Regions from separate parts of the Neobacillus sp. GCM10023253 genome, predicted to be linked through region 1. Evidence: predicted binding sites of a transcription regulator. Region 1 holds the regulator's gene; each other region holds the start of a gene.

Evidence for each region. The regulator Rex, encoded in region 1, represses fermentation and respiration genes when NADH is low (regulators of the CRP and FNR family bind a similar motif). The targets are predictions, from matches to a motif close to TTGTGAAATATTTCACAA.
Region 2: a site for Rex is predicted at 4,030-4,047, ahead of ACFPA1_RS01375 (hemerythrin domain-containing protein). Genes of this name have one in related genera too.
Region 3: a site for Rex is predicted at 2,410-2,427, ahead of ACFPA1_RS14435 (nitric-oxide reductase large subunit). Genes of this name have one in related genera too.
Region 4: a site for Rex is predicted at 3,984-4,001, ahead of ACFPA1_RS14405 (cytochrome c oxidase subunit 2A). Genes of this name have one in related genera too.

Annotation. Positions count from the first base shown of each region.
Region 1 is NZ_JBHSHV010000011.1:4,918-12,521, forward strand. It holds gene ACFPA1_RS13765 (ABC-F family ATP-binding cassette domain-containing protein) at 1-626, opposite strand, end outside; gene moaC (cyclic pyranopterin monophosphate synthase MoaC) at 791-1,279, shown strand; gene ACFPA1_RS13775 (redox-sensing transcriptional repressor Rex) at 1,312-1,965, shown strand; gene ACFPA1_RS13780 (DUF4395 domain-containing protein) at 2,118-2,543, shown strand; gene ACFPA1_RS13785 (acyl-CoA dehydrogenase family protein) at 2,678-4,294, shown strand; gene ACFPA1_RS13790 (YdiK family protein) at 4,325-4,525, opposite strand; gene ACFPA1_RS13795 (CPBP family intramembrane glutamic endopeptidase) at 4,522-5,244, opposite strand; gene groES (co-chaperone GroES) at 5,547-5,834, shown strand; gene groL (chaperonin GroEL) at 5,877-7,511, shown strand.
Region 2 is NZ_JBHSHV010000003.1:197,571-205,174, reverse strand. It holds gene ACFPA1_RS01390 (ATP-dependent Clp protease ATP-binding subunit) at 1-640, shown strand, start outside; gene ACFPA1_RS01385 (M3 family oligoendopeptidase) at 1,029-2,723, opposite strand; gene ACFPA1_RS01380 (MarR family winged helix-turn-helix transcriptional regulator) at 2,820-3,260, opposite strand; gene ACFPA1_RS01375 (hemerythrin domain-containing protein) at 3,446-3,973, opposite strand; gene ACFPA1_RS01370 (hypothetical protein) at 4,197-4,544, shown strand; gene ACFPA1_RS01365 (ferredoxin family protein) at 4,670-4,954, opposite strand; gene ACFPA1_RS01360 (FAD-dependent oxidoreductase) at 4,954-6,249, opposite strand; gene ACFPA1_RS01355 (electron transfer flavoprotein subunit alpha/FixB family protein) at 6,242-7,273, opposite strand; gene ACFPA1_RS01350 (electron transfer flavoprotein subunit beta/FixA family protein) at 7,315-7,604, opposite strand, start outside.
Region 3 is NZ_JBHSHV010000012.1:90,699-98,302, forward strand. It holds gene ACFPA1_RS14435 (nitric-oxide reductase large subunit) at 1-2,319, opposite strand, end outside; gene ACFPA1_RS14440 (DUF2249 domain-containing protein) at 2,548-2,784, shown strand; gene ACFPA1_RS14445 (DUF2249 domain-containing protein) at 2,809-3,015, shown strand; gene ACFPA1_RS14450 (hypothetical protein) at 3,029-4,273, shown strand; gene ACFPA1_RS14455 (metal-sulfur cluster assembly factor) at 4,288-4,587, shown strand; gene ACFPA1_RS14460 (ATP-dependent DNA helicase) at 4,632-6,557, opposite strand; gene ACFPA1_RS14465 (THUMP domain-containing class I SAM-dependent RNA methyltransferase) at 6,605-7,604, opposite strand, start outside.
Region 4 is NZ_JBHSHV010000012.1:81,439-89,042, reverse strand. It holds gene ACFPA1_RS14420 (carboxypeptidase M32) at 1-715, shown strand, start outside; gene ACFPA1_RS14415 (b(o/a)3-type cytochrome-c oxidase subunit 1) at 1,485-3,140, opposite strand; gene ACFPA1_RS14410 (cytochrome c oxidase subunit II) at 3,140-3,616, opposite strand; gene ACFPA1_RS14405 (cytochrome c oxidase subunit 2A) at 3,639-3,788, opposite strand; gene ACFPA1_RS14400 (type III polyketide synthase) at 4,450-5,541, shown strand; gene ACFPA1_RS14395 (isoprenylcysteine carboxyl methyltransferase family protein) at 5,538-6,107, shown strand; gene ACFPA1_RS14390 (dynamin family protein) at 6,427-7,604, shown strand, end outside.

The DNA.
Region 1 (7,604 bases):
CCCTGCAGATATTGCTCAAGCCAGGAAAGGGTTTCGATATCCAAGTGGTTGGTAGGCTCGTCCAGAATTAAAATATCAGGTCTTGTCAGCAGCAGCTTGCCGAGCGCAAGACGCGTTTTTTGTCCGCCGCTTAGACTTGAAATCATTAACGTAGTATCAGAAAAATTTAATCCATGCAAGACAGAGCGGATATCGGCTTCATACTGATAGCCGCCCTGCTCTTTAAATTGAACTTGCAGTTCATCATATTCCTTTAATACCTTTTCATATTTTCCTGGGTCCCCGAAAACAGCAGGATTGGCCATTTGTTCTTCCAGCTTCCGGAGCGATTTTTCCATCGCCTGAAGATGCTCGAAAACCGTCAGCATTTCCTCCCAGATGGACAAATGGGACTCTAAACCCGTATTTTGCGCCAAATAACCAATGGTAGCATCCTTTGGTTTAATGATTTCGCCGCCGTCATAGCCCATTTCTCCGGCGATTATTTTCAATAATGTTGATTTCCCAGCTCCGTTACGGCCGACTAAAGCAACACGGTCACGGGATTGTAATTCCAGTTTTATATTCGATAAAATAAGTTCAGCACCATAATATTTTTGTAGTTGGTTAACCTGTAATAAAATCATCTTTTTCACCTCTATTACCTTACGACTAGTGTACCGTATTACCCGGAAGTCGGCAATGAAGTGAAATTTTTTAATGGAATGATAAAAAAATATACTGTTAGTTCAAAGTTTCACACACATAGACAAAAAAATAATGTATTATTTTTTGTAGGAGGATTTTCTTTATGGCTGAATTTACTCATTTTAATGAAGAAGGCCGGGCCAAGATGGTCGATGTCAGCGATAAGCCGGAAACGGCACGCACGGCGATAGCCCAGTCAAGCATATCCGTATGCACTGAAATTTATGAAAAAATTACAAACCACGAAATGAAAAAGGGCGATGTCTTAGCAGTTGCCCAGGTTGCTGCAGTGATGGCAGCGAAAAAGACATGGGATATCATTCCAATGTGCCACCCGATTCCATTGACAGGTATCAATATTAGTTTTTCGTGGGAGCAGGCCGGGCAGGAACAATATACACTGCATATTGCTGCATCAGTGAAAACCAAAGGCAGTACGGGGGTTGAGATGGAAGCGCTAACAGCCGCCTCTGTTTGTGCCCTGACCGTCTATGATATGTGTAAGGCAGTTGATAAAGGGATGGTGATTGGACCAACCTTTCTGGTGGAAAAAACCGGCGGCAAAAACGGTGATTTTAGAAGAGAAATCTAATATATCCATTAAAATTGAAGGGTGGGAGAAATATGTCCAATGAAACGATGAAAATACCACAGGCAACAGCAAAGCGTCTGCCCTTATATTATCGATTTTTACAAAACCTTCATTCTTCTGGCAAGCAGAGGGTGTCATCTGCAGAATTGAGTGAAGCAGTAAAGGTGGACTCGGCCACTATTCGCAGGGATTTCTCTTATTTCGGGGCCCTTGGGAAAAAGGGGTACGGCTATAACGTAAACTATTTGTTATCGTTTTTCCGGAAAACACTTGATCAAGATGAATTAACAAAGGTAGCGTTAATCGGGGTGGGTAATCTCGGCACAGCCTTTTTACACTACAATTTTTTAAAAAATAATAATACAAAAATCGCTTGTGCCTTCGATGTGGACCCCGGAAAAATTGGCGGTTCGATAGGCGATGTTCCCGTTTATTCGATGGACGATATAGAACAGTATTTGATTGAGGAAAATATTTCGGTGGCGATTTTGACGGTGCCGGCCCCGGTTGCACAGCAGATTACAGACAAGCTTGTGAAAACGAATGTAAAAGGGATTTTAAACTTTACACCAGCGAGACTGAATGTACCTTCATCGATCCGCGTGCATCATATTGACCTGGCGGTGGAGCTGCAATCACTTGTTTACTTTTTAAAGCATTATCCAAACCACGAAGTAGAAGAATAAATAATCAATGGGCTTCTCGCCAAAATGGTGAGAGGCCCATTTTTCGTTTGGAAACATTTTTCCTAAACAGATCACTATACAAAGGGAGTTGAAGCGGGTAAAATGATTACACGAGTAATTATCGTAATCCAATAGGAAAGGTTGGAATTAAAATGACAGAAAAAGTTCGTTCAATCCCACGGCCGCTTGTGAAAACAAACCAGTGGACGATTGTTTTAAGTGTTGTGTTAACATGGTTATCCGGACAGGAATGGTTTTTGTTAGTGCCGTTTGTTGCCGGTATGTCTGGTCTTTTATTCGGATTTAATCCGATTATGCAAATAGCAAAACTATTTTTAAGAAAGGACCCAAAGGCTTATATCCCTGAGGATTGGGAGCAGCAGCAATTTAATCAAAAAATTGCCGTATCGTGTTTGGGAATTGGATTTGTAGGATTCCTGCTGGGATGGAATGGTGTTGGCTATGTGTTCACGATTCTTGTCGCGGTGGCTGCCTTTGTGGCAATTCTAGGTTTTTGCATCGGATGCTTTATTTATTTTCAGTGGAACCAATACCGTTATAGAAGGGCGCAGCAATAAAGATATCTTTTTATGAGGTCTGATTAGTTCGGCCTTTTTTTTGTTTTCTACTTATATTTGACGCTGCCATATCCTTACATTTAAAATTAAATTGAAAATTATGAATTATCATTCATGAGGAGAGTGGCGTTTTTATGAAGCTTGTTTCCCAAGAGACAGAAGCGAAAGGAAAAAATTCTTACAGCTTTGATGAATTTCTCGAAAAACGTGACAACCTTGATTGGTATCGTGATGAACCGTTTTTACAAAAAGCGGTTAAGAAATTTACGGGTTCTCAGCACAGCCAAGTCCACGAAAAACTATTATCCTTTTCGCCAACAGTATCTGCAAAATGGAACCGGTTAGCTGAAAGAATTGCCAGGCCGGAAGTCCGCCCCTACATGCTTCACTTTGATGCTTTTAATAATCGGATTGACCGGATTGTCCGTCCTCAAGAAGTTCATCAATTAGAGAATGAAATTTTCGGAGAAGGTCTTTTTTCCAGAAATATGACACCTTGGGAAAGCTTTGTGAAAAGAATGCTAATTCACCAGCTGGGTGAGGCGGGAGTAACCTGTCCGCTTACTTGTACACATGGTTTAGTGGCTTTGCTTGACCAGTTTCCGGATGAGGATTATCCAGAACTTCAAGATATATTAAATCATACAAAAGAAGGGCTAAATGGCGAATTTGCCATTGGCGCTCAATTTATGACAGAAATCCAGGGTGGTTCTGATTTGCCGGCCAATGTTTTGGAAGCGGTTCCGGAAGGCAAGTGTTATCGTTTGTATGGGAATAAGTTTTTCTGTTCTGCGGCTCATGCCGATTATTCGGTGGTAACGGCAAAAATATCGGGAACTGACAAAGTTTCGACATTTATCGTACCATCCTGGCTTCCGGGGGATAAGGAGAAGGAGAAACGCAACGGGTACGAGATTAATCGGATCAAATGGAAGCTTGGCACAGCCGAGCTGCCAACAGGGGAGATTCAATATAAGGGGGCGCGCGCCTATCCAATCGGTCCAAAGGATAAGGGGATTGCAGTTGCAGTCGGAATTGTATTGACCTTGTCGCGGTTGGAAATTGGAATTGCCTGTGCTGGGTTTATGCTGAGGGCCTCTCGGGAGGCAAATTTGTACAGTGATTTCCGAAGTGTTTTTGGAAAGAAGGTAAAAGACTATCCACTCGCAGCAAGCAAGTTGAAACGACTCCAGCATGCCGCTGAGCGAACGACGGCGGGGGCATTCAAAATCTATAATCTTTTCTTGCAGCTGGATAAGCCGCTTAATCCAGGAATTAAATCGGACCATCCAATTGAAGTTAGGAAAAAGTTATTTAATCTGCGTGAACTTGTCTTGCTGCAGAAAATCTGTGCAACGAATGAGGGGGCGGAAATTTTACGGGAGGCTATCTCCGTGTTTGCTGGTCATGGAGTGATGGAGGAATTTTCGTCGCTGCCGCGTATCTTCCGCGATGTGGTCGTAAACGAACAGTGGGAGGGACCGCGTAATCTGCTTCTAACGCAAATCTACCGCGATTTGGCCAGGGTTTCTGATTGGTATTCACCTGCCGAGTTTGTGGCTAGCGTATTGGAAGGTGCACCGATAGAATCTATTAAAAAGTTCTCCGAACAGCTTGAAGACTTATTACAACGACCGGTTTTAGGAGAAGTAAGCGAGGCCTCGATGGAAGCCGCTGCCGAATGGGATTTATTCTGTGATTCATTCTTTAAAACTTATCAGCAGATTGCGCTAAAGGAAATCGAAGATTAATAAGAATGAGGCTGTTTAAATGTGACAGCCTCATTTTTTCATTTGCCCCTTATACTTAAAATGAAAAACAATCATCTTTAAGGCTGACCCAAAATCAAAGGTGGCGAGGATGACCAAAAGGTAGCTGAAGAAGCCCCAGCCATTATTTTGGACATCATCGATAGCAAAATAGGTGAACAGGGCACCAAGTATTAAATAAATCAAACCAGAAAACAAAGGTGAACGTTTCATAGAAATCCTCCGATAAAGTTTTGAACTGCCTCTGCCTCACGCATCAGCCGCTCAATGTCATCCTTATAAACCGACTGAACAAGGACGACCATCGTGTTCATGGATACATGGGCGAAAATCGGCACCAGGATGCGTTTGGTTTTTACATAAAGAAAAGCAAAGGTAAAGCCCATCGCCGAGTAAATAAGCAGATGCTCAGGCTCCATATGGACAAGCGCAAAGACCACCGAGCTGATTAGGGCAGAAATAAAGAAATTAAACCGTTTATAAAAAGCCCCAAAGATAATTTTCCGAAACACAATTTCTTCTAAAATAGGGCCGATAATACTCGTTACAAGAATGGCCAAAGGAAAGGCATTAATGATCGTGAGGATTTCCTGTGTATTTTTAGAGCCCAATTCAATCCCAATAAGGCGCTCAATGATGGCAGCCGTATATTGGGCAAATAGGGCAAGGAAAACCCCTAAAATCGCCCACTTTATCGAATGACCGATTGAAGTGTTTCTTTCACTATGGACCCCAGGCTTCATTTCTTTTCTTAGGATAACAAGAATGATGAGAAAGGCAAGGGTGAAACTTGTGATTAGCCAAACCGGTACCACAAATTCCTGCCTCCATCCAAAAAGGCGAAATCCAAACATAAATGCAGGAATCCCGGCAAAGCTGGAAAGCTGCATGGCAATATAAACAATAAGGACAATCCAGTATTCCCTTTTCAAGTCAAAACTCCTTTTCCATCTATTTTTTCCAATCGAAATGTAATCAATCACTATTCTTCATTCTACCTTTAATGACAAATTAGTTTCAATTTTGAATGCCTGCTTTGAAAAGAATTGAATAGAAATATGGATTTTATCCATACTTTATAAGGTGGAAAAAAAGGGTAACTTTTTTTAATAAATTTTATGCATCAGACTTGCAAAAGATTTTTAGATTGATTATTATAATAATTGTGTTAGCACTCATCATAGTCGAGTGCTAATAAATGACCGAATAACACATATTTGAGGAGGTTGTTTGAATGTTAAGACCATTAGGTGATCGCATTATCATCGAACTCGTTGAATCAGAAGAAAAAACTGCAAGCGGTATCGTATTACCGGATACAGCAAAGGAAAAGCCTCAAGAAGGAAAAGTTGTAGCTGTAGGTACTGGCCGTGTGCTTGACAATGGCGAGCGCGTAGCTGTTGAAGTTTCTGAAGGCGACCGCATCATCTTCTCAAAATACGCTGGTACTGAAGTGAAATACCAAGGTACTGAATACTTAATTTTACGTGAAAGCGACATCCTTGCTGTAGTTGGAGAATAAGAAAAATAACTAGCTTTAATTATAAGAGGAGGTTTTTTAACAATGGCTAAAGAGATTAAGTTTAGTGAAGACGCTCGCCGCGCAATGCTTCGCGGTGTTGATACACTTGCAGATGCAGTTAAAGTTACTCTTGGACCTAAAGGACGCAACGTGGTTCTTGAGAAAAAATTCGGTTCACCATTAATCACAAACGACGGTGTAACCATCGCTAAAGAAATCGAACTTGAAGATGCATTTGAAAACATGGGTGCAAAGCTTGTTGCTGAAGTAGCAAGCAAAACAAACGATGTTGCCGGTGACGGTACAACAACTGCAACAGTTCTTGCTCAAGCGATGATTCGCGAAGGCTTAAAGAACGTAACTGCAGGTGCTAACCCAATGGGCATCCGCAAAGGGATCGAAAAAGCAGTTACTGCTGCTGTAGCAGAGCTTAAAGCTATTTCTAAACCAATTGAAGGCAAAGAGTCGATCGCTCAAGTTGCCGCTATTTCTTCTGATGACAAAGAAGTTGGCCAATTAATCGCTGAAGCAATGGAGCGCGTTGGCAACGACGGCGTTATTACAATCGAAGAATCTAAAGGCTTCACTACTGAATTGGATGTAGTTGAAGGTATGCAATTTGACCGTGGCTATGCTTCCCCATACATGGTTACAAATACTGACAAAATGGAAGCTATCTTAGACAATCCATTTGTATTAATCACTGATAAGAAGATCACAAGCATTCAGGAAATCCTGCCTGTTCTTGAGCAAGTGGTACAGCAAGGAAAGCCATTATTGCTGATTGCTGAAGATGTTGAAGGTGAAGCACTTGCAACTTTAGTACTGAACAAGCTTCGTGGTACTTTCAATGCTGTTGCTGTTAAAGCTCCTGGCTTTGGTGACCGCCGTAAGGCAATGCTTGAAGATATCGCTGCTCTAACTGGTGCTGAAGTGATCACTGAAGAACTTGGCCGTGACCTTAAGTCCGCAACAATTCAATCTTTAGGACGCGCTGCTAAAATCGTTGTCACAAAAGAAAACACAACAATTGTTGAAGGTGCAGGAAGCACTGAAGCAATCCAAGGTCGCGTTAATCAAATCCGCGTTCAATTAGAAGAAACTACTTCTGAATTTGACAAGGAAAAATTACAAGAGCGTCTTGCTAAATTGGCTGGCGGTGTAGCAGTGATCAAAGTTGGTGCTGCAACTGAAACAGAATTAAAAGAGCGTAAGCTTCGTATCGAAGACGCATTAAACGCAACTCGTGCTGCAGTTGAAGAAGGTATCGTATCCGGCGGTGGTGTTGCCCTTCTTAACGTATACAGCAAAGTGGCTGAGCTTCAAGCTGAAGGCGACGAGCAAACAGGTATCAACATCGTTTTACGTGCGATGGAAGAGCCAGTCCGCACAATCGCTACCAACGCTGGTCTTGAAGGATCTGTTATCGTTGAGCGCTTAAAGCATGAAGCAGTAGGTACAGGCTTCAACGCTGCCAGCGGCCAATGGGTAAACATGATCGAAGCTGGTATCGTTGACCCAACTAAGGTTACTCGTTCTGCACTTCAAAACGCAGCCTCTGTTGCGGCTATGTTCTTAACAACTGAAGCAGTTGTAGCTGACAAGCCAGAACCAGCTGGTGCAGGCATGGGTATGCCTGACATGGGCGGTATGGGTGGAATGGGCGGCATGATGTAATATCAGCCCCAATATCTAGGGTTTGAATAAATAACATGATTGGAAGCTTCTCGTAAGTTGAGCAAACTTATGGGAAGCTTCTTTTTCCATTTC
Region 2 (7,604 bases), on a different contig from region 1:
TCCTCCAGGTTATGTCGGCCATGAGGAGGCTGGTCAATTAACCGAAAAAGTCCGCCGTAATCCATATAGCATTATTCTCCTGGATGAGATAGAAAAGGCCCATCCTGACGTCATGCATATGTTCCTGCAAATACTTGAGGACGGACGTCTTACTGACAGCCAAGGAAAAGTGGTAAGCTTTAAGGACACCGTCATTATCATGACAAGTAATGCCGGCGTTGGGCACAAAAACATTCACGTTGGCTTTGGAACATCCAATGCTGTGGAAGAAGCTAGCATCCTTGACTCTCTTGGCAGCTTCTTCAAGCCGGAATTTTTAAACCGCTTTGACAGCATCATTGAATTTAAACCACTGGATAAAGAGCATATCTTATCAATTGTCGACCTAATGGCTTCTGAGTTACAAGAAACATTAAAAGAACAAAACATTGAACTAACCATTTCAGTAGAAGCGAAAGGAAAATTAGCTGAACTTGGCTACCATCCTGCATTTGGCGCTCGTCCATTAAGACGCGCCATTCAGGAACAGCTCGAGGATAAAATTACTGATTTTATTTTAGACCAGCCAGATGCTAAACAACTTGCTGCTATTTTAGAAGATGGCCAAATCAAAGTTGTCACTGAAAAGGTGACAGATTAAAAATAAAAAGCGAATCCCTACGTCTTCGCTCAGATTGTCGAGAAAGGGTATTTTTCTCGGCAATTTTTTATTTTGTCCAAACCTAAATTACCAAACTTTTAATGTTTATCCCTGCTAATGGGCCTGTTGATTGGCGCGGAAGGCACGAAGACTCCTGCGGGAGTACGGGGCAGGGGAGACCCCGCAGAAGCGTAGCGCCGAGGAGGCTTCCCGTCACGCCCGCGGAAAGCGAAGTGCCTGGAGCGCCAATCAACAGACTTATTGAAAAGCAATATATTAATAATATTATAATAAATTAACGCGGTGAATCACGAAAGAAAATGAATAAAATAAAAAGCTGTCGATAATTTCTCGACAGCCTGAGCGAAGCCCTGCAGCTTCGCTTTTTTTATAGCTTTTTATCATCAACCGAATTCAGCCAATTCTCGATTTCACCAACAACAGATTCTACACAGCCGGTTTTAAATGGTGATATTAAATTGGCTGCTTCCACTAGTTTAGTAAATGACATAGAACCTCCAAGCTTACAAAGCTTGACATAGTCTGCCCATGCCTCTTGATGATTCTCCCTTGACCGCTTCCAGAATTGGAAGGCGCAAATTTGCGCAAGCGTATAGTCAATATAATAGAACGGTGAATTATAAATATGTCCCTGACGCTGCCAGAAACCGCCGTTCTCCAGATACTCATTGCCGTCATAATTTTTATGCGGCAAATACTTTTTCTCAATTTCCCGCCATTTTTGCTTGCGCTCTGTTGGCGTGGCTTCTGGGGTGTCATAAACCCAGTGCTGGAATTCATCAACGGAAACTCCGTATGGAAGGAATAAGAGCGCATCACTAAGATGAGAAAACTTATATTTATCGGTGTCTTCTTTAAAGAATAGGTCCATCCATGGCCATGTGAAAAATTCCATACTCATCGAATGAATTTCACATGCCTCATAGGTTGGCCAGTTATATTCAGGTATTTCAAACTGACGGCTCGAATAAACCTGGAAGGCATGGCCTGCCTCATGGGTCAGGACATCAATATCACCAGAGGTACCATTGAAATTTGAGAAAATGAATGGCGCTTTATGATTTTCAATGTATGTGCAGTAGCCCCCGCTTGCCTTCCCCTTCTTGGCAACAAGGTCCATCAGATTATTTTCCATCATAAAGGTAAAAAATTCTCCGGTTTCCTTTGAAAGATCCTGATACATTCTTTGCCCGTTCTCAATGATCCATTCAGGACTACCCTTCGGTACAGCGTTTCCGGTCTCGAACACAAAGCCTTCATCATAGAATTTTAATTTATCGAGGCCAAGCCGTTCCCGCTGCCGCTCTTTTAGCTTAGAGGCAATTGGAACAATAAAGTCCTTTACCTGCTGACGGAAATTAGCCACCATCTCGGCGTTGTAATCGGTTCTCATCATGCGGTTATAACCAAGCTCGACAAAGTTTTTATAACCCAAGGCGTGAGCAATCTCGGTCCGCACCTTTACCAATTCATCATAAATCCGGTCAAACTCCGCTTCATGCTCTGCAAAGAAGCCAAATTTCGCCGTGCTGGCGCGTTTGCGCATCTCCCGGTCTGTCGATTCAATAAACGGGTCGATTTGCGCAAGTGTACGCTCTTCCCCTTCAAATTCGATTTTCGCCGATGCAACAAGCTTGGTGTATTCTGACGATAATCGGTTTTCCCTTTGCAGCAAAGGAACAATTTCCGGTTTAAACGTCTTTAGCTGACTTTCAGCAAGGGCGAAAAGCTGAGTGCCCCATTTATTTTCCAATTGCGGGCGGAATTTGGAATCAACCAAAGCATGATAATATCCTGTGATTAACCCTTCCACCTCAGGCTGGATTTCATCCATGTAATCCTGCTCATTTTTATAAAATTCATCATTCGTATCAATGGTATGTCGAATATTACAAAGATTGAACATCGTCCCCAAGTCATTTCTCAGTTGATTGATTTCATTCATGGCCCCGCTCTGCTTTTCCACTGATTCAGCGTTTTTGAAACGCTCTAATGCTTCATTAAATTTTGCCCGAACCTCGTCTAAGTTAGGTCGTATGTATGTATACTGTTCAAAGCCCATGAAAAAACCCCCTTTTTCATTTTTTTCGGCTATATTCATTTCGACACTATTGATTAATATTCCTTTTTGCCAAAAAAAATACGACTAAAAGCCGTATTAAAATTTTCCTGCAGGCAGACCTAATTTTTTTAACAAGTCAATTGCCTCCAGCTTTTCGGAATCAGATAAACTTGACATAAGCTTATCAATTTGTTGGGCATGTTCAGGAAAAATATCCTGAATCAATTTTTTCCCCTCATCTGTTATTTGCGCAAAAATCACACGTCTATCTGTCGGGCAGGCGCTCCTTCTCAATAATCCCTTTTGTTCCAGCTTATCGACAACATATGTAATGCTTCCGCTCGCAAGCAGGATTTTTGCACCAATTTGTTGCAGCGGCTGGTCGCCTTTGTGGTAAAGAAGCTCTAATACGGCAAACTCAGTTGGGTTTAAACCGCTTGCTTGGATCACTTTATTGACGTGTTCATTAATGGCTTTATAGGCTCTTGAGAGAACAATAAATAGCTTTAGCGAAACGGCTGTTGAATCTTTTTCCATAACAACTCATCCTTTATCTTTATTGGGAAATTGCCCTCAAAAGCAAAACACCCATAATATCTCGATTTCAAAATTATTATAAAAAAATTTCGAACCTCTGTCAATTAACGGCAAAGTCACACTTCTTATCCTAAATGTTTATATGATAGAAAAAGTAAAAAGGATGGAATCTATGCCCATCCTTTTTACTTAATTTCTTGAATTCTTTGATATAACTCTTCTTTTTCTTCATCAGAGAGCATTCGCTCGGCCATTGGAAAAAGGACGTTTTCTTCCTTGTTAAAATGCTCCGTTAAAATAAAGTAAGCATTTTGGATGTATCCAGCTAATTTTTTTAATTCATCAGGTGAAGCAGGGCTGCCGGCTGCCTGCTCAAGAAAGGATTTAATATGTGCTTTTGCTTGGTCATGCTCATACTCCATTACCGCTATTGGTCCAGAAGTTGTCCCAATATAAGTCCCCATCATTGGGAACAGCACACCTTCTTCTCTTTCCGAATGCGGGTCAAGCGCTGCCTGAAATTCTTTTACCTTCGTAATTAACTCTTGGAAATTAACTTCTATATCAATATCTTTATCAATTTTTTGAGTTAGGCTGAACAATCCTTCCATTTGGCTTCTTAATGGGGGATGTTCTTCTTTCAATTGCCTTAATCCCTTACTTTTTAGCTCAGCACTCGGCATCCCGCCGAAACCGCTCATACAACTGCTCATTACATTCACCTCTTTCAATCTTCTGCTTTCAGTATAAAAGCGCCATTACAATTATGTAGTGACAATCGTCACATCTATACCCAAATTACAACTTCCTCATAATATTATTGACAACTTTTTGAAAACGTTTTATTTTTTTGAAAAATTATAACATTTATCACTCAAAAAAATCTTTATAGTTTCATATAATAAAGTTAGATATTATGAAAGGGAGGTAAATATATTGAAAACCCCAAATTATCATGACTTTTATCAAACGGCATTTTTACCAATTGGTGCAAATGATCTTGTTTCGCTTAAGGATACAGATGCCTATATTCCAGAATCCAATTCTACACATTGGCTAATAGCCGTAGAAGGGGTTCAGCTCCCTCAGCCACGGATTTATTATCATTGGAAAGTCAGTATATATCCAGCCGCAAATGACGGCGACTTCAATTGGAAAAAGCCATATTATTACTCAGAAAATATGGAACAAATGGATCATGCCATAACCCTTGCTTCCTCGCTTGCAGCCTCCTGCAAAAAAGATGAACTTTCCTCGGCAGCCCTTTTAGAGAAAATAAGCTGACCCTGTAAATACTTACCTTCTAGCTTCACCTTCTTTTTATAATCCTTTGTGAAAAAATATACATATAGTGTAAATTGCAATTAGCTAAAAAAGGTGCTGCCTGCAATAGCAAACAGCACCTTTTTTTATGCTAACCTGAAGACAATCCCGTGTCCGCCTTTTGGATATTCCCATTTAATATTTTGGTAAGGACAGCCAATCCGGCAGCTTCCGCATTCGTGACAGCCTTCATAACCTACCTGCATCCGCGTTCCTTCCCACTTATATACCTCGGCTGGGCAAAATACTGTACAAATTTTATCAGGACATTGGGTCATGCAAACGTCATGATCAAGAACGGTAAGATGGGACTTTGTGTCACACTTAAACCTGAGAAGATACTGTTTTTCCTCAATATTCTTCGTTGACATTATTTCACCGCCTTCCAAGCACGATAGAGATCTTGCAATACGCGAAGCGTTCCTCTTTGTGAGGTCATATTCTTAATAATTTGCTTTTGTTTATCACGTTTTGGCGTGCCATCAACCGTAAAGAATTTGCTAGCTGCCTGATTCATCATCGGAACATACTCTTTAAAATATTGCGGGTATTTTTCGAATGTATGGGCCGCATCTTTGTACTTCTCTAAATCTTTGATGATAAAGCTATTATAAAGGGCCTCGCGGTAGTTATTTAACATTGATTCGCTGAAATTGCCGTGGCGGTGCGCCTCAATGACAGTCTCAGCAGCCAATAAGCCAGAATGCATCGCCATGTTCGAACCTTCACGATGAATAGCGTTAACAAGCTGGGCAGCGTCCCCAACAACAATAACTCCGTTACCTGCCACTTTAGGAACTGAGCGGTAGCCGCCTTCCGGAATGAGGTGGGCAAGATATTCAGCAGACTCGCCGCCGGCAATGAACGGCTTGACCATCGGATGATTCTTTAAGTAATCCAGCAGTTCATAGGGCTTCATTTTTGCTTTTATCATACTCGATAGTGTTGTCCCCACACCGATATTCAAACTCTCTTTGTTGGTATATAGGAAAGCCGTACCCAGATTTCCTTTTGTGGAATCTCCAAAGATCTCAATTGTGCAGCCTTGGTTGTCCTCCAAATTGAAGCGGTCATTTATTTTTTCTTTTGGAAGATTAACAACTTCCATAACTGTCAGCGCCACTTCGTCCGGGCGGAACTCCTTATGAAACCCAAGCTGTTTGGATAACAGCGAGTTAACTCCGTCAGCAAGGACGACTACATCTGCAAAAACCTCACCATCCGGCCGGTCGGTGCGGACGCCAACTACCTTGCCGTTTTCTACAATACATTCCGTGACAACTGTTTCGGTAATTAGAAGCGCTCCTGCATCCACAGCTTTCTTTGCGAACCATTGGTCAAACTGGGCCCTTAGAACTGTAAAGTTATTATATGGCTCGACACCCCATTCAAGGCCCTTATATCCGAACGAAAGAACTGATTCTTTGTCCATCATCCAGAACCGCTGTTCAATGACTGGTCTTTCAAGCGGCGCTTCTTTCCAAAATTCAGGAATCAATTCTTCCATTTGCTGGCGGTACAATACTCCACCCATAACGTTTTTTGCCCCTGGGTACTCTCCACGTTCAATCAGCAGCACATTTAAACCGTTTTTAGCACAAGTGTAAGCACAAGAGGTTCCTGCAGGGCCAGCCCCTACCACAATCACGTCAAACTTCTCAGGCATAGCTCAGTTCACCGCCCTTTTCAGCTTTAAGCTTTTTAAATTGCTCGATTAGTTTAGGGATAATTTCCATTGCGTCTCCTACAATGCCGTACGTTGCCACGTCAAAAATCGGGGCGTTCGGGTCTTTGTTGATGGCAATTATAAACTCGGAATTCTTCATACCTACCACATGCTGAATCGCTCCGGATACTCCAATGGCAAAATAAATTTTCGGTGTGACCGTTTCTCCTGTCTGTCCAACCTGCTGCTCATGAGGCAGCCATCCTGCTTCAACCACATCGCGGGTTCCGCCTACGCTTGCGCCGATTGTTTCCGCCAATTCATGGATTAGCTGGAAATTTTGCAGGTCGCCCAATCCTTTGCCACCGCATACGATGACATGGGCATCGGCTAATTTAGCTTTTTTTGTTACGTCATTCACAATTTGTAGTACTTTTGTACGCATTTCCGCTTCGTTCAGAGCTATTTTCTCTTCAATGATCTTTCCTTGTCTTCCTGCATCCGGCTCAAGTGCCTTCATTACTTTAGGTCTTACTGTTGCCATTTGCGGGCGATGCTTCTTACAGAGAATCGTTGCCATAATATTACCGCCGAATGCCGGCCGGCTTGCTTCTAGCAATCTATTATCTACGTCCACATCCAGCATCGTCGTATCTGCTGTTAATCCTGTAACTAAATCAGTTGCAACAGCACTTGCCAAGTCCTTTCCGTTGGGTGTTGCACCGTAAAGAATAATTTCCGGCATATATTTTTGCGCTAGCAGCATAACACCGCTCATATAGGATTCTGTACGATAATCCTTCAAAACTGGATGGTCAATTACGTAGACCTCGTCAGCCCCATAAGAAATAACCTGATTAGCTAATGGCCTTATTTGATTGCCCAGCAAGAATCCCCCTAATGGGACCTCAAGCTTATCTGCCAGCTTCCTGCCGGCACCCAGCAATTCTAGTGAAACATCTTCAATTTTGCCGTCATTTTGTTCAATGAATACCCAGACTCCACGGTAATCGTCAAGATTCATTTAAGACCCCTCCCTGCTCTATACCCTAAAATTTATTAACATTATTTAGTTGACTGTAATGTAAACAGGTCTTTTTTCTCCATCAGAATATCCATTAGCTGACCTACCTGCTCATCGGCTGAACCATCTAGCTTTTTCCCGCCTTCAGGCCGTGGAGGTGTGAACATTTTGCCGACAACCGTAGGTGACCCTTTTAGTCCAAGCTGTGAGCGGTCAACATTTTCAAGATCATCCACTGCCCAAATAATAGGTTCATATCTTGCAGCACTAATCATGTTCGGCATTGGTGAATACTTGATATCATTGATTTCTTTTTCAACTGTTAATAGAC
Region 3 (7,604 bases), on a different contig from region 1:
CTCTTTATGCGTTGGTTTACGCAGGTTAAATAGGGCCTTAATACAGAAGAGTACCAGGATAATTACACCGATTAAGAAGATGGTATCAGGTACCGCACGCCAGGTTAAAATGGTTTGCACCAGATCCTTTTGCAGGAAGGAGGAAGCGCGGCTTGCTGCATAGCCGTGATAAAATGCCTCTTTTATTTGCATAAATCCAACTGGAAGCAAGGACAAGAAGACCATTCCTGCAAGACCAATGTTTAACAGAATGCAGCTTATCTTAAGCCATTTGTCATTCCAGGCCTCAGGCTTCACAATATTCCTTAACGAATAAAGAAGTACTGCACAGGCAAACATCCCGTAAACACCCATCATCGAAGCATGTCCATGGGTTGGTGTTAAGAATTGTCCATGTTCGAAATAGGCTACCGCTGGCAGATTAATTAAGAAACCAAGTACCCCGGCACCGACAAGGTTCCAAATCGCAACAGAAATCAAGAACCAGAACGTACCTTTGTAAGGGAAGTCGACACCGCCGTCACGCATCATTTTGTACTGCTCATAAGCTTCAAGAATTAACAATGTCAATGGAATAACTTCCAATGCAGAGAAGACTGCACCTAGACCAATCCATACTTCAGCTGAACCATTATAGTAATAATGGTGTCCGATACCGATTACGCCGCTGCCAAGAAGCAGGGTTAATTGGAAATATAATTGTCTTACCGTTGATTTCTTGGTTACGAGACCTAATTGAACTAATAAGAAACCAATAACAACGACTGCAAAAACTTCAAAAATACCTTCTACCCATAGATGGATAATCCACCAGCGCCAATAGTCGGCAAATGTAAAGCTTGTACCTGGGTTGATAAATAAGGCAAAGATATAAAAAGCCGGTACCGCAATCGCAGAGTAGAATAGTAAGTGTATCAATCCGCCTTTGTCAGACTCTTTCTTAAGCCCTGCTTTAATACCACGGAATACGATAAACAGCCAGATTAGCATTCCCACTATTAAGATAAGCTGCCAAACTCGTCCAAGCTCAATATATTCCCAACCGGTATGGCCAAACAAGAACCAGGCATTTCCCAATTTTCCATTGGCACCAAGCCACTCGCCAACCATACTTCCGCCAACAAGAACCACTAATGCCCAGAATAAAATATCAACTAAAAGACCTTGCTTTTTTGGTTCATAACCGCCAACTAACGGGGCAACATAGATTCCCATACCCAGCCATGCGGTTGCAATCCAGAAAATCGCCAGCTGCAAGTGATAGCCTTTGGAAATATTAAATGGAAGAATATCATGGATCCACTTAATTCCAAAAAAGCTGTCTGGCTCGATATAATAGTGGGCTAACAAAGCCCCAAACATACACTGAACAAAGAATAATACCGATACAACCGTAAAATACTTACCTGTTTTCACCTGTGAACTTGTTACAGGCATCTTGCGCAAATCAATACGAGGGAAGTTTCCTTCTTTATATGCTTCCTGCATACCAAATTGATAACGATAGAATAGATATAAGATGATCCCTACCATTAAAATTAGGATTGTAACGCTAGCACCGCTCCACCAAATAGCGGAAAAGGATAGATGGTTACCGGCATCTTCAAAATATGGCCAGTTATTCGTGTAAGTGATTTTGTCTCCAGGACGAACCGTACTTGAAAGCCAAGCTGTCCAGAAGAAGAAATCAGAGATTTGTTTGATTTGGTCACCTTTGTCAACATAGGCACGGTCTGTTGATGGTATATCAGAATCTTTGATTAGATTAGCTTTTAAACCCCAGCCATCGCCTTTTGTAAAAATATCCTTATAGTAAGCTCTAACTTTTTCAAGGCCATTTACTTGTGCGTCTGTCAGCTTTAATGTATCTTTACTCGCATCATAGCGATTTTTGCGCATTTCTTTAATAACTTGGTTTTTGATAATCTGCTTTTCATCTTCAGTTAATGAAGCAAATTTTTTATCATATTGCTGTTCCGCTTTAAAATCCTGCATTCCTTCTGTATAGATTTTTAAAGACTCTGCTGTATAATCCGGACCCATATAGGAACCATGTCCTAACACGGTACCGTAGTCCATTAAGCCATACTTTTGCCAGACAGCTTGTCCTCCCATAATGGATTTTTTCGTTAATATAACTTCACCTTTCGAATTGGTTACTTCCAATGGTCTTGGCGCCTGCTCTTTAAAGATCCAATAGCCGCCGCCAAGCAGAACGGTAAAGCTGATTAAGATGGTAATAATTAAAATGGATTTTAAAAGTGCGTTTTTATTTTCTTTTACCACGCTCTTCGGCTGTGTCCCCTGCTGTATTTCCATTTCCTTCATCCCTTTCTGGTTATCAATCCGAGAAGTATTGTAGTCCTAAAAAAAAGTCAAAATAGTGACTTTTATCACACATATTATTTTTTGTATACTTTTTCACAAATTTGTCACATTGAGAACTATTTTCATTAAAATCCATTGAGCTATGACGCTCATCACATATCTTAGGGGATTACACTGCTACAATGTTATTAAACAAACGATTAAAGAGGTGTTGATTTTATGGGACAAAGAAAAATTGAACTAGATGTGCGTGAGGATATAAAGAATAAACTCGAACCATTTCAAAAGATTATGGAGGCAGTAAAAGAATTAAATAATGATGGAGATGTGTTCATTCTTCATGCACCGTTTAAGCCGGTGCCACTATTTACTGTCTTAAAGGCAAAGGGCTTTACCCATGAAGAAGAAGAATTAGAGAAAAAGCATTGGAAAGTAGTTTTCACAAAGAAAAGCTAAAAGTGATTTGGAGTGTGATTTGCAATGATTTTGGATAATCGCGGCCTCGAACCGCCGCAGCCGATGATGCGAACCTTAGCCGCTTTAGAAGGGTTAGGCGAAGGGGAAGTTTTAACGATAATTAATGATAGAAGACCGATGTTTCTATATGAACAGCTTGAAGAATTAGGATATCAACAAAAAACAGAACAACAACCAGACGGAAGTTTTAAAATAGAAATCTTCCGCTAGGAAGGTGAGTCATATGCTTCCTCAGAATTTAGGAACTGAAACAAATATTAAACTACCTTTTTCATTTATACTTTTTAGTTTAATTGCCCTTGTCGCCTCACAGATTCTGCTGTTGGTAAATGGGCATATGATGACGGATGGAACTTTTCGCATACCTGCCATTTGGTCGGCAGCCCACCTCTTAATCCTAGGCTGGGCCTTAATGGTGGCGATGGGTGCAATGTACCAGCTTGTTCCGGTTGCGTTTTTGACAAAAATTTGGAATGAGAAATTTGGATTTGTTCAATTTTTCATCACCGCAGCAGGGGTTGCCTCTTTTTCGGCCATGCTCTATTTAGCACCGCAAAATGCCGTCATTCCTGGTGTCATTACGCTTATCGGAATCTTTATGTTCTTATTCCAGATGCTAATGACGCTAAGAACACAAGCAAACCCTAACATTCTTACTGCTTTTGTGGGAACGGCTTTAGTTTGCTTGTTTTTGACCATATTCTTGGGAATTACGATGATTTACAGTATGCAAACAGGCTTTCTCGGTGAACATTACCAAGCCATCTTTAAAAGCCATCTTTTATTGGGACTAACCGGTTGGTTTACTTTATTAATCTTTGGCTTTTCCTATAAGATGGTGCCGATGTTTTCTTTGGCCCATGGTTTTCCGATGGTGCAGGCACGATATGTGTACGGAATCTATGTATCCGGGCTTGTCCTTTCAATCATTTCTTTCTTTATTAACAGCAGTATTTTATTAATGATTGGATTCTTCCTGCTATTGGCCGGCTTCTCTGTTTTCAGCTGGCATATTAGTATCATCGTTAAAAAAAGGTTAAAGAAAAAGCTCGATAAACCATTTTCCTTCGCCCTTTCTGCGATTGGTTTTGGGAATGTGATTCATGCAGCGGCCTTTATGCTCCTGTTCAGCAGCAAGTTTGCCAGTCTTATTGGGCCGCTTCTATATTGCTATATACTGTTGTGGATTGTCCTAAGTATTGTCGGATATTTATATAAAATTGTTCCATTCTTGTGGTGGACCTATAAATACAGCAAAGAAATAGGAAAGGCTAAAGTTCCTTCGTTAAAGGAAATGATGAATGAAAAATTGATTGTGCCTGTCTTATCAATATTCATCGGTTCCGTACTAGTTGTCTTTTTGGCACTTTTATTAAAAACAACGATTCTCTTTAATTTGAGCCAGTTTGTTCTGTCTGTAGCGATACTTACTATTGCAAGCAGCATTTTCAGTGTTCTAAAAAAATAATGAGGTGAGTTACCATGAATCTCGAGGAGAAAATTTTTGAAGAATTAAAAAGCGTTTATGACCCGGAGTTAGGCATCAATGTTGTAGATTTAGGGTTAATTTATAGTGTGGGGATTACAGAAGAAAATGATATTTCGATTACAATGACACTGACCACTCCTGGCTGTCCGCTTCACAATAGTATCACAAGCGGAGTCCGTTATTGTGTCGAAGGAATCGAGGAAGTAAACAAGGTTGACGTTAACCTTGTTTGGCAGCCGGCCTGGTCACCGGATAAAATGACCGAAGACGGCCGCCGCGCCCTTGGCAGATAGCAAAAAGAGGCTGACAGTTCATTGTCAGCCTCTTTTTTTATTCCTTACCCTTCAATTACTTTAGTCGGCAATACTTCTTTTATCTTTTGCAGTACATCTTGTTCTAGAGGTTCTTCCAACAGGATATGGACAGTGCCTTGATCCTGTTCACTTCTTATCAGCCGACCCACACCTTGCCGTAATCTAAGCAACATGTAAGGAAGGTCCACCTCATTAAATGGGTCAGCCATTCCTTCCTTTTTGGCCGAAAAAACGGGGTCATTCGGCGGGAAAGGCAGTGAAAAAATCAGGACATTTTCCAGTGAGCGGCCGGGGATGTCAAGACCCTCCCATAGGTGGATGGAGCAAAGCACCGAATTTTCCTCATTTTGAAACTTGGAGACTAGTGTGCTAATCTCCTCATCACCTTCATAGTAGATTGGAAACTTCTGCTCTTCTTTTAGCCGTTCCTTTAAATTCCTCATTTCATCATGATTATTTAAAAGAATAAGAGCCCGCCCTTCTGTCAAACTGACTTTCTCAATCACATAATCGATTTTTTTATTGATGGCATCTTGTTTAAAAGATGGCAGGAATACCTTCATTTTCTCGTCATAATCAAATGGGGAAGCAACCGAACAAGAAAGGTAATCATCAACCCCTAAACTGGACGCGATATAATCAAAAGATTTCTGATTGGACATGGTGGCGGATGAGAAGATATAAGGCTTTTTCTGGGAAAATACCTCTTCCCGTAAAACCTCCTCCACCATTTTCGGCATGATGACAAGGGTACGCTCACCACTGCTTTCTTCCAGCCAAGTAATTCCATTTAGCTCTTGAAGGAAGAGTGATAAGGAATATGTGATTTGCTCCAAGTATTCCTCAACAATTTTTAAATCATATTCGTTGATAACAAACATTTCACTTTCAAAGACAAGTTCCTCTTCCAATGACTGTAATATCGAAAGAAGTTTACGGCAATTTTTCATGACCAAAGGGTGCCTATGAATGATCTCTTTATCCGATCCCATTGCGGGTTGTGAAAACTGTGCTAGGCAATCGAAGAATTCATCATTATCGACAAGCGCTTGTTCTATCGTATAAAGTGTTTTTTCGCGGACATCATTTTCCATTAGTCTGGTTAAGAGTGTATCAAGCGTGTAATCTGTAAACCGGTAGCTTAGCGCCTTCTGTGCCGCATATTCAAGCAAATGCCCTTCATCAAATACCACTGATGAATGTTCCGGCAATAGCGGCAGCTGACCTTCCCGTTTCCGGGCCTCTTTTGTCCAAACATGCTCCATATAAAAATCATGGGAACAAATAATTATATCCTTTGCATGCCGATAGAATTCCCGGTGTAAGGTGAGACCACAGCGATGGCGCTTTTCACATGAGAAACAGTCCTGGAGCTTGTCCCAGCTGACAGTTTGCCATACTTCATCGGAAAGTGCTGGATAGTCTCTTCTGTCGCCGTACTTTTCAAATTGCATCATGGAACCTTCCATATGAACAAAATCAGGAAGATTCTCATAAATATCAAGAACTTCATCAGAAAAATGACTATTTCTGCCATTTTCGAGCTTTCTTAAGCATAAGTATTGATCTTGGGATTTGGCCAAGCGGACATCTATATTCAAGTTTAGAGCCTGCTCAAGCTTGGCAATATCTCCTTCCTTCTTCACCAGCTGCTCGATTAAAGTTTCATCAGCACAGGCAATCACAGCCGGCCGGTTTGTATAACGGGCATACATAATGGCATAGAGCAAATAAACGATTGTTTTGCCTGTCCCTACTCCGGCTTCAGCAAACATGACCTTTTTCTCTTTAAATGCTTTTTCAAGCTGAAAAGCCATATAGATTTGTTCATCGCGGATTTCAAACCCGGATTCCGGCAAAATGTCATAGAAGACGTCACCAATCCATTCGCCTAACTTATCATAAAATGTTTCTGTTTTCGAAACTGTAAATGGCATGCGGTTTTGCATCCTATCCCTCCAAAAAGAAAAGCGTCAAAAGACGCTAAAATTATTCCTCAATTATTGTCATTTTGCCTTGACGGCCTTTTTCCCCAGTATTGGTAATAATCTGTTTTGATAAATCCGTTGAACAGCTTTCGTTTCTTTGTGGCCGGCTTGCCGTATAGTTGTTCGAAATCCTCGTTTGAGGTCAAGATGTAAATCGACCAAGTGTCAAGCGGCCTAAAGGCTTGGCCCATTTCCCGATACATTTGCTCCACTTCGGCCTTTTCTCCCAATCTTTCTCCATATGGCGGATTGCCGATAATCACACCGTATTCCTTTTTCGTTGAAATATCTTTTACTTGCATTTGTTTAAACTGAATCAGGTCGCCAAAACCTGCTTCGAAGGCGTTTTCCTGTGCCATTTTGACCATCCGATGATCAATATCCGATCCGCTTATATCAAGCGGTGTATCGTATTTTGCCAGGTCCTCTGCCTCTGTCCTAACTTCATCCCAAACCCTGGAAGGCATCCAGTTCCAGCCCTCGGAAACAAAATCCCGATTAAAACCAGGTGCGATATTTTGGCCAATCAGGGCCGCCTCAATCGGAATCGTTCCCGACCCGCAAAAAGGATCGATAAACGGACGGTCTGGCCGCCAATTGGTCAGCATGATGAGCGCAGCTGCCATTGTTTCCTTTAACGGGGCAGCCCCTTGGTCAGCGCGGTAGCCCCGTTTATGAAGGCCGGTGCCGCTCGAATCAATCGTAATAGTGGCCGTATCCTTTAACAATGCGACTTCGATTCGGTATAAAGCACCATTCTCATCAAACCATGTTTTTTTATACTTCTGTTTCAATCGTTCCACAATGGCCTTTTTTACGATGGCCTGACAATCAGATATACTAAATAGCTTCGATTTCACAGATTTTCCAAGCACCGGAAATTCAGCATCCTCCGGTAAAAACTGCTCCCAGGGAAGCGCCTTTGTTTTTTCAAATAATTCATCGAAAGTATACGCCTTGAATTCACCGACTATAATCTTAATCCTGTCTGCTGTGCGGAGCCATAAA
Region 4 (7,604 bases), on a different contig from region 1:
TCATGAAGGCGGGCATGCCTTATACGAACAGAATATTTCCAAAGAGTTAATCGGTACACCATTATGCACAGGAACCTCCATGGGGATTCATGAATCTCAATCGCTTTTCTATGAAAATCTTCTTGGCCGGAGCCTGCCTTTTTGGAAAAAGAATTTTGACCTGCTGAAAAAATACACAAATGGTCAATTCGATCATGTGAATATTGAGGCTTTTTATCGGGCCGTCAATGAGTCAAAGCCTTCTTTAATTCGGATTGAAGCAGACGAACTTACCTATCCGCTTCATATAATTATCCGTTACGAAATTGAAAAGGGACTGTTTAATGATGAAATAGAGGTTTCCGACCTTCCAACAGTTTGGAACGACATGTATGAGAAGTATCTGGGAATCCGCCCTGGACACGATGGCGAGGGTGTTCTTCAGGACGTTCATTGGGCAGGTGGAAGCTTTGGCTACTTTCCTTCGTACGCTTTAGGCTATATGTATGCAGCCCAATTTAAGCGTAAAATGCTTGAGGACCTTCCGAATTACGACCAGCTTCTTGAAGAAGGGAATCTGCTTCCGATCAAAGAATGGCTTACGAATCACATCCATCAGCACGGCAAACTGAAAAAGCCGCTTGAAATCCTGCAGGAGGTAACAGGTGAAGGTTTAAATGCCAAGTATTTGATTGATTATCTCTATGAGAAATATCGAAAGGTCTATCAATTTTAAAAACCAAAAGGCTTCAATCGTTTAGATTGAAGCCTTTTGGTTCACTAATCTATTTAATTCACTACGTTAATTGGTTATGACATTATTAATATTAGGCTTTTCAACAAGTCTGTTGATCGGCGCTCCAGGCACTTCGCTTTCCGCGGGCGTGCCGGGGAGCCTCCTCGTCGCTAAAGCTCCTGCGGGGTCTCCCCTGCCCCGTACTCCCGCAGGAGTCTTCGTGCCTTCCGCGCCAATCAACAGGTGTATTAAATTAAGTCATTCAACTCTTAAATCGCTTATCTAAATCTGGAAAAATGCTTATAAATTTGGAAAGGAAAATTGTGCGAAGCTTCGCAGATTCAAAAGAGCTGCATGGGCTTCGCTGTTGCCAGTTGTGAGTATTGAATAATTAAGAGAACAGAACAGACTTTTATTACTGCAGGCTTCTAAATATGGAAAATATTGCAACACACTTATCAAAAATGGAAAGTGTGTGTTGTAATAATTAGGTTAATTTGCCTCCCTGTTGATTGGAGCGGAGGGCACTCGACTCCAGCGGGATATAGAGGTCACTGGAGACCCCACAGGCGCTAAAGCGCCGAGGAGGCTCCAGGAGCTCCCCGCGGAAAGCGAGTGCCTGGAGCGGAAATCAACAGGCCAGTTAGCAGGGATTAACAATAAAAGTTTGGTGAATTTAGGTTTGGACAAAATAAAAAATTGCCGAGAAAAATACCTTTTCTCGACAATCTGCAAAGGCTTCAATCGTTGAGATTGAAGCCTTTTGCCATTACCACGTCTTAAATCCTTTGGATCCAGGCGGTGCATTTTGAATGATATCAATGAATGGTATTGTGTAAGCGAACAGGATTAAGGCAGCAGTGATGCCAAGCCATAATTTCCAGTTTTCAAATACCATTGGTGCTTTTTCCTGCAGATTTTCTGCTTCGCCGACAGGGAATTCTTCTTCACCTTTTGGTGCAAAGAAGGCAAGATTAATAAAAATAACTAATACTAATATTATGCCAAGGAATAAAATCGTTCCGCCAACTGCCTGGGCAATTTGGTAAGGAATCCACTCAAGAGCCTGCTTGGAGTCACCATAAGTGGAGAATGCTGAACGTCTTGGTGCACCAAGCAGTCCCTGGAAGTGCATTGCACCGGACATGAATGCCATTCCGATAAACCATACCCATGCTTGGATAATACCTAATTTGTTCATCGCTTTAGTCAGCTTGCGGCCGGTTAAGTGCGGCACAAGCCAATATGAAATTCCAAAGAATGTCAGTACAACAGAGGTTGCTGCTGTCAAATGAAAGTGTCCTGTTACCCAAATGGTATTATGGACAACCTGGTCCATTTGGTTGGAAGCATTGATGATACCGCCGGCACCAGCAGGAATGAATGAAGCCATACCAATGAATGGGACTGTGAAACGGGCATCATTCCAAGGAAGCACTTTAAACCAGCCAAATAAACCAGTAGCTCCTTTAGAACGGCCATATCTCTCAAACGTTGCGAACAGAGAGAAGGCTGTCATTAAGGACGGGATAATAACCATGAATGTTAAGATAACCTGAATAAATTTCCAAGCTGGATCAATACCCGGTTCTGTCAACTGGTGGTGGAAACCAACCGGAATTGAGAAAAGCAAGAATAAGATAAAAGATAAACGAGCCAATGAATCTGAGAAAATCTTTCCGCCGATAATTTTTGGGATAATTGCATACCAGCACATATATGCAGGCAATAGCCAGAAATACACTAGCGGGTGACCGAAATACCAGAATAACGTACGGCTGATTAGAACATCAACAGTATCTACTAAACCTAAAGACCAAGGCAGCAATTGGAATAGAACAGTTGCAGCAACCCCTAAGGTAGCCACAATCCACATCACCGTGTTGATAACAGCCATAAAGCTTAACAACGGGCTTGGTTTGCCAGGGTTGTTTTTCCGCCATTTTGCATAGGTCATAATTTGTGCAGCGCCATCAACCCAGCTGCCGACAACCACAAAGGTTAATCCTAAATAAAAGATCCAGTGTGCTTTAAGTGGTGCATAGAATGTATAAAGTACAGATGCTTCATTTAATAGAATCATCGTTCCAGACATAAGGGTACCGGCAGTCATTAACCAGAAACCAATCCAGCCGGTGCGTCTGGCCGCTGGAGAATGTGTTCCCGCAGTTCTGGATACAGCCGCATATTGAAATCCCATGATAAAGAATGTTGTTAAAACGAGCCCCATTAAAACACCATGAGCTGTTAAAATTTGATAGTAGCCAATTCCCCAAGGCAGTTCAAATTTTCCGGAACGGACAAGGGTTTGTAGTAATCCCATCAGACCGCCGAGAGCGAGTGCTCCGAAAGCCACAAAGAAATGCGCCATGGATAGCTTCGCGTCACGTGGGTCAACCTTTACTTTCGCTGCTGCGTTAACCATTATTTAACCACCTCAATCTTCGAGAACATTAAATGGTGCCCTGTACCACAGTATTCGTTACAAACAACTAGAAATTCGCCGGCTTTGTCAAAGGTTGTTGTATACTCGCTGACATAGCCCGGTTCAAGCATCATATTGATATTGGTTCCGGCCATTTCAAAGCCATGGACAACATCCTTGGTGGTAGCGATTACTTTCACCTTTGCTCCAAGCGGAACCTCAACCTTTGCTGGGTTATAAGAGAAAGCAGATGCGACAAATACGAGTTCATAATCCCACTCTTTGCCTTCAACCTTATGAAGTCCCGGCTTATCGAAAGGTTTTGTGGTATCAACCTTTTCCGGATTTATTGTAGTTAAACAGCTTGCTGGTTTGTTGCCAAGGTAAAAAGCGCTGACACCGACTACTGTTAAAAAGACAACGAGACAGCCGATTCCAAACGTCAGCCAGATTTTTTCAAATTTATGCATATGCATATGTAATTCCCCCCTTTATTCCCTAAAAACGGTCTACGAACAGATAGTAAACTGAAACCCATGAAACAATGATAAATAGCCCCAGAATGAATACAGACGCCAGTGTCCCCTTTAAAGAAGAACTGTCTTCGATCTCTGTTTGGTGCTTTGTCTTTAGTTCCGCCTTTGCCATCCCCCTACACTCCCTTCAGAAAATGAAAAGTAAATAAATGATTTCTCTTTCATAATACAAAACAATTTTGAAAGTAAAATATCAAATTCAAGAATTCACAAATTGTTCATTCCTTAGTTATCTACTATGGTAATGTTAATAAGTTGGTATAACAGTGATTAAAGTCACAATTACCCACCTGTAATTGTGACTAAAGTGTGAAACATCACACCAAGCCTGTGATGTAGATAATTGATAATTTGATTACGTAATGGATGATCGGCAATTCGTTTTTTGTCACAATTCTCTGTAAAAAAAATATGATAATAATAAAAATCTTTTTCTTTGGAAGTGGTTGGTTTGGAGAAATATTATTGCGAACATTGCCGTCTTTTGTATAATAAGATTGAAATTTGTAAGGTTTGCGGGACATTGGCGGGAAATAAAATAAAAATTGAGGTTCAAAAGCAACCAGAAAAATAAGAGTCAGGATAAGTTAGAGAATTGGAAAAGTTTATATAATGAAGGAATAACTATTACAAGATATAATAAACATGCACAACAACAACAACCTTCAAAACGTTTACTTCTCCGAATGGGGAAGTTTTTTTTTTTTGTGTCTGGAATAATTTTCTTTAAATTGGCAAAAAATACCCTTACCTTTGGTTAAGGAGAATGATGTATGCCTACAATTCTTTCCATTGCAGAAGTTATTCCTCCATATGAAATTAAACAGACGCAGGCGACAGAGTTTGCAAGGGAATTGTTTTCTGGTTCATTTAAAGAAATTGGGCGGTTATTAAAGGCTTTTGAAAATGGACTTATTGAGAAAAGATATTTTGTTAATCCCGTAGGCTGGTTTCAGGAGAATCATTCCTTTGAGGAAAAGAACAATGTCTACATCGAATCGGCCGTTACCCTTGGGAGGGAGGCAATTGTAAAATGTCTGGATAACAATCAGTTTCTTAAGAAAAGAATTCCTTACGAAGACATTGATGCCATTTTTTATATTTCCACCACAGGGATTGCAACTCCAAGTATAGAAGCAAGAATAATGAACCTGCTGCCTTTTCATCTCCACACGAAACGAATCCCAATCTGGGGATTGGGCTGTGCAGGCGGTGCTGCAGGTCTTGCCCGTGCCTTTGAATATTGCATGGCCTTTCCAAAAGCTAAAGTCCTTGTTCTTTCTGTTGAACTTTGCAGTATTACCTTTCAGCGAAATGATCTATCGAAGAGCAATTTAATCGGGACATCTCTTTTTGCAGACGGGGTTGCCTGTGCGTTAATATGTGGTGATTCCTGCGATATCGGGGATTTTCGCTTAAAAACCACATACCCGTCCATATTAGCGGTTCAATCCGCACTGCTCCCCGATTCTTTGGATGTGATGGGCTGGGATATAAAAAATGAAGGATTGTTTGTCCGGTTTTCTCGTGATATACCAAAAATCGTACATAATTGGCTAAAGCCAGTGGCAGAAGAATTTTTACATGAGCACCGGCTTCAAATAGATAAAGTAGACTATTTCATTGCCCATCCTGGCGGTAAAAAGGTGTTGGATGCCTATGTTGAATCACTTGGAATACCTGCGTCGATGACAGACGTTTCGCTTGAAGTGTTAAAAAACTTTGGAAATATGTCTTCTGCTACCATTCTTTATGTGTTGAAACAATATATGGAAATGGATATTCCACGTGGGTCAAATGGGCTTTGTGCCGCTCTTGGACCGGGTTTCAGTTCGGAAATGCTTCTATTGAGGTGGTTTGATTGAGGGACTTGCTGCCATTTATTAGCTTTATGGGTTTCATCATTTTTCAGCGTGCAGCAGAGATTTTATTCGCAAAAAGAAATGAAAAATGGATGAAGAGTAAGGGAGCACTTGAATTTGGCATTGTCCACTACCGCTGGATTGTCCTTGTGCATGTACTATTTTTACTTAGCTTTAGTATGGAAAAGTTCATCTTTAATCACGGGTTATCACCTCAATGGCTGATTATTTTTATTGCTTTTATCTTCGCCCAGGCCTTGAGGATATGGGCACTTGCCTCACTGGGCAGGTATTGGAACACGAAAATACTCGTGCTTCCAAATGCAGACGTTATACGTAAAGGTCCGTACCGTTTTATAAAGCATCCGAATTATTTCGTTGTTTGTGTGGAAATCCTTGTCATTCCTTTACTGTTTCAGGCGTATTATACTGCCTGTTTATTTACAGTATTGAATATCATGGTGCTTGCCATCCGTATTCCCGAGGAAGAAAGGGCGCTTGAATGCTACAGCGAATATAACGGAGTTTTTCATGACTGCCGCCGTTTCTTGCCAAAGTTTGTTAAATAACTGTGACAATAATCTGCAAAGTATTGAAAATGATTATCACCTGTGTTAGAATTTGATTAACAATGAAAGTCATTCTCAACTAAGAGTCTGATTAAGGGAAGGTGTTACATATGACCTATGCTTTCGTCGGCGGAACCATTTTAATCTACGCATTTGTCATGAAGCACGTCTTAAAAAATGTCACCCAATAAATATATTTAGCATTAAATGAAGCCAGGGAATATTCCTTGGCTTTTTTTTAGTATGTCAAGATAGGAAAAGTTCGATTTATCGTATAAAATAAACATATTATCATGTTGTTTAAGGGGAATTAGTTTAAATGATCAAAATAGCCGATCAAAATGAAACGATACAAACATTAAAACAAAAAATAATTGCCATATATGAATATTTAATGGAGCAAAACGATGTTCAAAATGCGCAAAAAATTAAGCAGCTTGCTCGAAAATTAGAAAACCGCGAATTCGCGATAGCGTTTTGCGGCCATTTTTCCGCAGGCAAATCAACCATGATCAACCGGGTCGTAGGGGAAAAACTGCTTCCCTCAAGTCCAATTCCGACAAGTGCAAACCTTGTAAAGGTAAAGTCCGGAGAGGATTATGCCAAGGTCTTTTTTAAAAACGAGAAACCACGGCTTTATTTAGCGCCGTATGATTATGAAATGGTCAAAAGGTATGCTAAGGATGGCGATAAAATCGAGGAAATCGAGATCAGCCATAGCGACTCAAACCTGCCTGCCAATACCGTAATAATGGACACACCGGGAATTGATTCAGCAGATGATGCCCACCGCATTGCCACTGAGTCAGCCATCCATCTAGCTGATTTAATCTTTTATGTGATGGACTATAACCATGTCCAGGCAGAGTTGAATTTCCTGTTCACAAAGGAATTGGCGGAAGCAGGTAAAGAGGTTTATTTAGTTATTAATCAAATTGATAAGCACAAGGATGAAGAGTTAAGTTTTGCCGATTTTCAAAAAAGTGTCGTTGATGCCTTCGCCTCATGGGGAGTTAGACCGGCACGGATTTTTTATACTTCACTAAAGGATGAAAAGAACCCCCGCAATGAATTTCAGGCATTACAGAAATTTATTGCGGATAAATTGGCAGCAAAGGATCAATTGCTTATTCCGTCCGTTTTCCATTCGTTGAAAAAAATCGTCCAGGACCATATCAACCAGGCGGCAAAGCAGGATGAAGAAAAGCTTCTTCCATATCATGAGCTATTAAATGAATTAACTGAGGAGGAAAAAGAGGGTCTGTTGAATTCCTTCCACCAGATTAAAGACAGCTTGACTAGGCTTGCCGGAGGAACGGACGTTAAGGAAAAGTCATTTGATGAAGAAATAGCGCAAATTTTGAAGAATGCTTATATTATGCCTTTCCAGACAAGGGAAATGGCAGAGAAGTATCTAGAAGCATGCCAACCTAATTTTAAAGTAGGCTTTCTTTTTTCAAAGCAAAAAACGCAAGAGGAAAAAAATGCGCGACTGGA